2 regions of the Streptomyces sp. NBC_00876 genome follow, and region 1 is predicted to be linked to the other one. Evidence: riboswitches for the same ligand, from Rfam matches in the RefSeq annotation. Region 1 holds a riboswitch; the other holds the start of a gene.

Region 1 (4,298 bases):
GACAACGCCGTCTATCTGCGCTGGTCGGAAGGGGTCGGTGGCGGACTCGTCGTCAATGGCGCACTGGTGCGCGGCGCCCACGGCGCGGCCGGCGAGATCGGCCACACCAGCTGTGACCCCGAGGGCAAACCCTGCCACTGCGGGGGCCGCGGCTGTCTGGAGGGCCTCATCTCCGTCCCCGCCCTGCTCGCCGCGTGCGCCGAGCGCGGGGTCACGGCACGGGACGCCGCCGAGCTGATCGGGCTCGCCGCCGAGGGCCAGCCGGACACGGCCGACGTCGTGCGGACCGCGGCCGTCGTCGCCGGGCGGGTGCTCGCCGCCCTCGCGGCGCAGGTCGACCCCGAGTGCATCGTCGTCTACGGGGAGCCGGCGGCCCTGGACGACCTCGTCCTCACCCCCATCCGGGAGCAGCTCGCCGCCCTCTCCCTGCCGTCCGCTCCCCGCACCATCGAAGTACGCGGCTCCGCCCTCGGCGGCGAGGCCGCCGCGCTCGGCGGGGTGGCGCTGCTGCTGCGCACCACCGGCCAGGACCTGGCGGAGCTGCTGGACGGGGGCACCTCGCGGTGAACGCCTGTTGCGGGCCGGCCCGCGAGAGCACCGCGCCTGCCGCTGCCACTCCCCCGGCGGACTTCGCCGTACCCGTGCACCGTCCCGCCGAACTGCTGCGCGGCATGGTGGCGGTGCCCGGCGGGCCGTTCCTGATGGGGGGCGAGGACGAGGACGCGTTCCCGGCCGATGGCGAGGGGCCGGTACGTGAGGTGACCGTCGCCCCGTTCCACATCGACGCCGCCGCTGTCACCAACGCCCGCTTCGCCGTCTTCGTCAAGGCCACCGGCTACCGCACCGAGGCCGAACTCATCGGCTGGTCCTACGTCTTCGGCTCCTTCGTCCCGCAGGAGGCCCGGCACGCCGTGCTGCCCGGCACCGTGCCCGGCGCCCCCTGGTGGCGTGCGGTCACCGGAGCGCACTGGCGCGCCCCCGAAGGGCCGGGCACCTCGATCGGCGACCGCCGCGACCACCCCGTGGTCCACATGTCGTGGCACGACGCGACGGCCTACGCCCTCTGGGCCGGCAAGCGGCTGCCGACCGAGGCGGAATGGGAGAAGGCGGCTCGCGGCGGACTCGTCGGGGCCCGCTTCCCATGGGGCGAGGAGCTGACGCCGAACGGGCGGCACCGCTGCAACATCTGGCAGGGCGACTTCCCCGTACGCAACACGCTCGAGGACGGCTTCGCGGGCACCGCTCCCGTGAAGGCCTACGCCCCCAACGGCTTCGGCCTGTACAACGCGTCGGGCAACGTCTGGGAGTGGTGCGCCGACCGGTTCAGCGCCGACTGGCACACGGCCGACCGCCCGGAGACCCGTATCGATCCCGTCGGCCCCCCGGACGGCGGGAGCCGGGTGCTGCGCGGTGGCTCGTACCTGTGCCACCGCTCCTACTGCAACCGCTACCGGGTGGCCGCCCGCACCTCCAACACCCCGGACAGCACGACCGGGCACGGCGGATTCCGCTGCGCGCTCACCCTCTGACCTGCGCTCCCGCCGGGTTCACCCGGAACGGACGGATCTCCGTCGGCCCGACGCCCCGGCGACCCCACTGCCGGGGCGTCCGCACGGGTCCGGCTATCCTGACCGCCGCACCGGACACGGGGTGCCCCGCCAGGGGCTGAGAACACACCCGTCGAACCTGAACCAGTTAGCACTGGCGGAGGGATGTCTTCATGTCATTGCCGTATGCCCGAAGCGAGCGCGCTCCGCTCGGCCCGCGACCCGCTTTCGACGGGCGCATGCCCACCGCCCCCGGCGATCTGCGCATCGAGGCGCACGGGATAGCCCCCGTACCCGAGGACCGCCGCTACGGCGGGCCCGGCCGGCTGTTCACCGTCTGGTTCGCCCCCAACCTGACCATGACCGGGGTCTTCACCGGCACCGTCGGCATCGCGCTGGGCCTGGACTTCGCCACGGCGCTCACCGCCGTCGTGCTCGGCACACTCATGGGCGCTGTGCCCACCGCGTATCTGGGCACCTGGGGCAGCCGGACCGGCGCCGGGCAACTCCCGCTCGCCCGGCTGGCGTTCGGCCGCGGAGTCGTACTGCCCGGCACGCTCCAGTGGCTGTCGTCCATCGCCTGGGACGCGCTGATCGGGCTGTTCGGCGGGGACGCGCTGGCCCAGCTGTGCGGCTGGCCCTTCTGGCTGGGGGTGCTGGTCATGATGGCCGCCCAGGGCGCGCTCGGCGTGCTGGGCTACGAGGTGATCCACCGGCTCCAGACCGTGATGACGTTCGCCCTGGCCGCCGCCTTCGCCGTGCTCTCCACCAAGCTTCTCAACGGCGTCCACCCCGCCACCACCGGCTCCGTGCACGGCGCCGACCGGGCGGGCGCCTTCGTTCTGACCTGCACCATCGCGCTGAGCCTGGCGCTGTCCTGGGCACCGTACGCCAGCGACTTCAGCCGCTATCTGCCGCACACCACGTCGCGTCCGCGGATGTTCTGGTGCACGCTGCTCGGCATCAGCGTCTCCTTCGTCGCGGTCCAGGCCCTCGGCCTGTGGGGCGCGTCCGTCTTCACCGACCAGACGGCGCGCGGCATCGACACCCTCCTGGGCGGGGGCGCCCTCGGTTCGTTCGGGCTGCTCGCCGTGGCGCTCGCCGCGCTGTGCAGCAACGCCATGAACGACTACAGCGGATCGCTGGCGCTGCAGACCATGGGGGTCCGCCTGCCCCGCCCCGCGGCCGCCGCGCTCGCCGCCGCCCTCGGTTTTCCGCTCGTGCTGTGGATGCACGCGGCCGACACCACGGCACGCTTCCAGAACGTGCTGCTTCTCGTCGGCTACTGGATCCCCGGCTTCGTCGCGATCGTGGCCGTCGACTGGACCGTCCGGGCGCGCGCCCGGGGCGGCGCCCCCGTCGATCTGGCCGCCGAGAGCCTGCGCACCCAGCCGTGGTGGCCGGCGGTCACCGCCTTCGCCGCCGCCTTCGCCGCAGCGGTGCCGTTCATGAACACCAGCCTGTACGTGGGCCCGGTGGCGAAGGCGCTGCACGGGGCGGACCTCGCCTACGGCGTGGCGTTCCTCGCCGGCCTGGCGGTGTACGCCCCGCTGCGGCTGCGCCGCCGCAGCTGAGCGACGACGCCCGTCTCGTACGTCTTGCGCAGGGTGAAGCCGGATTCGCCGGGCATCCGCGTGGATGACGTCAGCTGCGCTCCGCGTCCCGCACCGTGCACGTGTCCGTGTCGGCGGGGCACCAGTGCGTCCGCCCGCCCACGAGGTGGAGTTCGAGATCCGCGTCGGCCATCCCGTTGCGGTCCAGAGCGGCCCGCAGCGCCGTGGGTGCGGGCTGCGGCGGGAGTCCCAGCACACCGATCACGATGATGCCGTTGCGTGCATCGACCGAGGCGATCTGCCACTTCCCGGTCGCGGCCCACTTCTCGGCGACGGGTCGGGCCTCGGCGGCGAGCGACCGGTCGCGCGCGACGGTCACCGTGCCGGTCGTCAGGGGCACCGCGATCAGGAGGACGACGGTCGCCACGGCGACCAGCGTCCACCCGTGGAACCGCCCCACTCGCAGCCCCGATTGCTGGGCCGCCGTCCGGATCCCGTAGACGAGGAAGACGACCGTGCCGGTCGCCACGATGGCAGCGACGTTGGTCGCGAACAGCAGGGCGGACTCGCTCGCGTCGTGGTAGCGGCCGGCCGTGATGAGGAGTCCTGTCACCGCGAGCGGCGGTACCAGTGAGATGGCGATCGCCACGCCCGGCAGGGTGTCGGAGATGTCCGCCCGTACGAGGGCGAACGCGCCGACGGTTCCCGTCGCCAGGGCGGCGAGCAGGTCGATGAGGCGCGGGCTGATCCTGGAGGACACCTGACTGTTCGAGGCGAAGGCGTCCGGCGGGGAGACGATCCAGCCGAGCAGCATGCCGATCGCCACGACCGCCAGCGCACCTCCCAGGACGAGCAGCGCACACCTGACGACCTGTGACCTGTCGGCGAGAACCAGGGCCAGTGCACTGCCGAGGATGGGAGTCATCAGCGGCGCGACGATCATCGCGCCGATGACGGTCGCCGTCGAATCGCCCACCACGCCGGCGCTCGCGATGACGGCGGCCAGCACGAGGAGCCCCCAGAACCTTGTCGAACTCGGGCTGCGCAGCGAACGCTCGATGAAGAGCGCATCCGTCATGCGTTGAACGGCGACCGCGTCGACTGACGGCATGTCCGGTGTCCCCTCCGGCGAGATGCTCAATCCGAAACTTGATCATATGCAGACATACACCCATCTGCGTGTATGACCCGAGCGTTC
Region 2 (4,298 bases), 5.6 Mb from region 1:
CCACGGCGATGCGGGCATCGACGCGGTAGCGGCCGTCGAGCAGCTGCCCGACGAGAGGGTCCTGGAGGGTCGTATCCACCATGCGAGTCTACGAGCCGCCACGGACACCGCCGACGCTCCGGGCGAACCCGGGGCCGTACTGCAGCCGAGCCGTGACAGGGACATGCGATCCGCTGCCGCGGTGCTCCGGGCTCAGAAGGCCGGGCGCTCCGGATCCAGTGCCGCCCGCCCCGTCACCGGCGAGGACGCCTCGGCGAAGTGGCGGCGGGGGATCCGGCCCGCGCGGTGAGCGAGCCGCCCGCCCCGGACCGCATGGCGCATCGCGGCGGCCATCAGTTCGGGCTCCTGCGCCCGCGTCACCGCCGATGCCAGCATCACCGCGGCGCACCCCAGCTCCATGGCGAGCGACGCGTCCGACGCCGTCCCGGCGCCCGCGTCCAGGATCACCGGGACCCGCGCCTGCTCGACGATCAGCTGGAAGTTGTGCGGATTGCGGATGCCCAGACCCGAGCCGATGGGCGAGCCGAGCGGCATGATCGCCGCACACCCCACGTCCTCCAGCTTCCGGGCCAGCACAGGGTCGTCGTTGGTGTACGGCAGGACCGTGAAGCCGTCGTCCACCAGCGTCTCCGCGGCGTCCAGCAGCTCGACCGGGTCGGGCAGCAGGGTGCGCTCGTCGGCCACGACCTCCAGCTTGACCCAGTCCGTACCGAGCGCCTCGCGCGCAAGGCGGGCCGTGAGCACGGCCTCGCCCGCCGTGAAGCAGCCCGCGGTGTTCGGCAGGACGCGGATGGACAGGCGCTCCAGCACGGAGAGCACGGAGCCCTGCACGGTCGGGTCGAGGCGCCGCATCGCGACCGTGGTCAGCTCGGTGCCGGAGGCGGTCAGGGAGCGTTCCAGCACCTCCAGGCTGGGTGCCCCGCCCGTCCCCATGATCAGCCGGGAGCCGAAGGAGGTGTCCCCGAGGGTGAAGACGTCGTCGGACACGTCAGCCTCCCTGGACCGCGGTCAGGACCTCGACCCGGTCGCCGTCGGTGAGTGCGGCGGCGGACCATTGGCCGCGCGGCACCACGGTCTCGTTCAGGGCGGCGGCGACACCCGACGGCGCCCCGGTCAGCGTCGCGACGAGGGCGTCCAGGGTGGTGCCCGCGACGACGGAGACCGCCTCGCCGTTCACGGACACGGAGAGGGCGGGGGGCTCGGTCATGCGGGCTGCTCCTGACGTGCGGGGGCGGCCGGTGAGAACCGGCCGGGGGAGAAGGGGCGGGCCACCTCGGGCAGCTCGCCGTCGGCCAGCAACTGCGCCATGGCGTCACCGGTGACGGGAGTGAGCAGCACCCCGTTGCGGTGGTGGCCGGTGGCGAGGTGGAGGCCGGGCAGGGCGGTGCGGCCGAGCAGCGGGGCGTTGTCGGGGGAGGCGGGGCGCAGACCGGCGCGGGTCTCGGTGAGCGGCAGCTCGGTGATACCGGGCACCAGCTCGTGCGCGTCGCGCAGCAGCTCGTACACACCGCCCGCCGTGACGGTGGTGTCCCAGCCCATCTCCTCGCTGGTGGCGCCGATGACCAGCTCGCCGTTCTCGCGCGGTACGAGATAGACATGGCTGCCCCGGACCACCGCGCGCACGGTGCGGGAGAGGAAGGGGGCGTACGCGGTGGGTACGGTCAGCCGCAGCACCTGGCCCTTGACCGGTCGGACGGGCGGCAGGACGTGGTCCGGCACCCCGGCGAGCCGCCCGCTGAGGCTGCCGGCGGCGAGCACGACCTGATCGGCGGTCACCTCCCTGCCGTCGTCCAGCACGGCGCCGGTGGCCCGGTCGCGCACCACGGAGAGCCGCTCGGCCCGGTGGCGGTGGAAGACGACCCCGGCCCGCTCGCACGCGGTCAGCAGCGCGGCGGCCAGCCGGCGCGGGTCGACCTGGTGGTCGCCGTCGACCCGGAGTCCACCGCGTACGCCCGGCGCGAGCATCGGCTCCAGCCGGCGGCACTCACGGCCGGTGAGCCATTCCGACTCCAGCCCGGAACGCCGCTGCAGTTCGTGCAGTTCCCGCAGATGGGCCCGGTCGTCGGCATCCAGCGCGACGGCCAGGGTGCCGCAGGCGCGATAACCGATGTCCTGTCCGCTCGCGGCCTCCAGCTCGGCCGTGAACGACGGATAGCGCTCGGCGGAGGCGACGTTGAGACCCAGCAGCGTCTCTTCGCCGTAGTGGAGCTCGGTGACGGCGGCCAGCATTCCGGCCGCGACCTGGGCGGCTCCGCCGCCCGGTCCGGGATCGGCGACCGCGGTGGACAGGCCGCGCCGAGCCGCCCGCCAGGCGGTCACGAGGCCGATGACGCCGCCCCCGATGACGAGGACGTCCGACCCGTTCGTGCGGTGGATGCGCATGGGCGTCCAGCCCCTCCCTTCGCCGGCATGACCCGGATCAGGTTCGTACGGTCGGAGGCCGTCCAGCCTCCCTCTCAGCCCGGTACGTCCGGGCTCCCGCGAGTTTCTTACGGGGGCCACCCTAGACCCCGCCCGCCGGACCGGGGGAGGGAGCCGTCGCCGCGGCCGGGGGGCGGCGGCGGGAGCGCGGTGGGCCGGCCCTCTTCCTGACGGTTCGTCAGATGATTAAGGTGTACGGGTGAGCGAGCAGCAGCGGACAGAGCAGCCGGGGCGCCGGGTCGTCGTCGTGGGCGCGGGCATGGCGGGGGTGCAGACCGCGGTGGCCCTGCGGGAGCAGGGCTTCACCGGCACCGTCACGCTGATCGGCGCCGAACCCCATCAGCCCTACGACCGCCCCCCGCTGTCCAAGGCGGTGCTCCTCGGCAAGGCCGAGGAGTCGGCCTTCGACATCGACTTCGAGGCCCTGGACATCACACTTCGACTGGGCTGCGAAGTCACCGGCGTGCGCGCCGGGGCGCACGAACTGGACACGTCGGCGGGCCCCGTTCCCTACGACGTCCTGGTCATCGCCACCGGCGCCGAACCCGTCGTGCTGCCCGGCTCCGAGGGCGTGCCCGGCGTCCATCTGCTGCGCACCCTGGACGACGCGGCCCGGCTGCGGCCCGTCATCGAGGCACGGCACGCCGTCGTGGTGATCGGCGCGGGCTGGATCGGCGCCGAGTTCGCCACCGCGGCCCGTGAGGCGGGGTGCGCGGTCACCGTCGTCGAGGCGGCCGAACGGCCCCTCGCCGGAGCCCTGCCCGCAGAGGTCGCGGCCCCGATGGCCGCCTGGTACGCGCAGAGCGGCGCCGAACTCCTCACCGGAGCCCGGGTGGACCGCGTCGAGCCCGGCGCGGTGGTCCTGGCGGACGGCCGCACGCTCGCGGCCGACGCGGTCGTCGTCGGCATCGGGGCGCGGCCCGCCACCGGCTGGCTGGCCGGATCGGGCGTCGCGCTCGGGTCCGACGGGTCGGTCACCGCAGACGAGGCGCTGCGCACCTCGCTGCCCGATGTGTACGCCGTCGGCGACTGCGCCTCGTTCCCCTCCGCGCGCTACGGGACACGCCTGCTCATCCATCACTGGGACAACGCACTCCAGGGACCGCGCACCGCCGCCGCCCATATCGCGGGGGCGGCCGGCCCGGACGGTGCGGAGCCGCCGGCCTACGACCCCGTGCCCTACTTCTGGTCCGAGCAGTTCGGCCGGTTCGTGCAGTACGCGGGGCATCACGGCGGTGCGGACACCCTGCTGTGGCGCGGCGACCCGGACTCTCCCGCCTGGTCGGTGTGCTGGCTGCGGGGTGACGTCCTGGTCGCGGTCCTCGCCGTGGGCCGGCCGCGCGACCTGGCGCAGGGGCGCAAGCTCATCGAGTCGGGGGCGCGGATCGATCCGGAGCGGGCCGGCGACCCGTCCGTAGCGCTGAAGTCGGCGACCCGGCCGTAGCGGAATCCGGGACCGGGGCCTCTTCGGCGCGGCCCGCGAGACCCTGAAGGGCGGAGTCCGGGTATCGGCTGTCGGTCCGGGATGGCAGGCTTGTCCCGTGACCGAGATTGACGCAAAGATCGATGCTCTCGTCCCTTCCTGGCTCCACCTGCCTGACATCGCCGAATTGTTCGATGTCGAGGTGACGCGTGTGCGGCAGCTGGTCAAGGAGGGCCAGCTCATCGCCGTACGCCGTGGTGAGAACCGGGCACTCCAGGTGCCTGCTGCCTTCATCGACGGCAACAAGGTGGTCAAGGGTCTTTCGGGGACCCTGACACTCCTGAGGGACGACGGCTACTCCGACGCGGAGATGCTGGAATGGCTCTTCACTCCCGACCCGACCCTGCCGGGCACGCCCGCGCAGGCGCTGAGTGAGAATCGCGGCACGGAGGTG

What was found. A riboswitch is a leader RNA that binds a small molecule or an ion and turns the genes downstream of it on or off. The one in region 1 is predicted to bind thiamine pyrophosphate.
Region 2: another riboswitch for thiamine pyrophosphate. It lies ahead of thiO (glycine oxidase ThiO); the one in region 1 lies ahead of OG782_RS33675 (purine-cytosine permease family protein).

The regions. Positions count from the first base shown of each region.
Region 1 covers NZ_CP108800.1:7,707,636-7,711,933, reverse strand. The annotation lists gene OG782_RS33685 (ROK family transcriptional regulator) at 1-567, shown strand, start outside; gene OG782_RS33680 (formylglycine-generating enzyme family protein) at 564-1,529, shown strand; TPP riboswitch at 1,637-1,730, shown strand; gene OG782_RS33675 (purine-cytosine permease family protein) at 1,721-3,121, shown strand; gene OG782_RS33670 (DUF389 domain-containing protein) at 3,192-4,211, opposite strand.
Region 2 covers NZ_CP108800.1:2,141,530-2,145,827, reverse strand. The annotation lists gene pknB (Stk1 family PASTA domain-containing Ser/Thr kinase) at 1-79, opposite strand, end outside; gene OG782_RS09415 (thiazole synthase) at 193-987, opposite strand; gene thiS (sulfur carrier protein ThiS) at 989-1,207, opposite strand; gene thiO (glycine oxidase ThiO) at 1,204-2,382, opposite strand; TPP riboswitch at 2,379-2,492, opposite strand; gene OG782_RS09400 (NAD(P)/FAD-dependent oxidoreductase) at 2,621-3,865, shown strand; gene OG782_RS09395 (Rv2175c family DNA-binding protein) at 3,963-4,298, shown strand, end outside.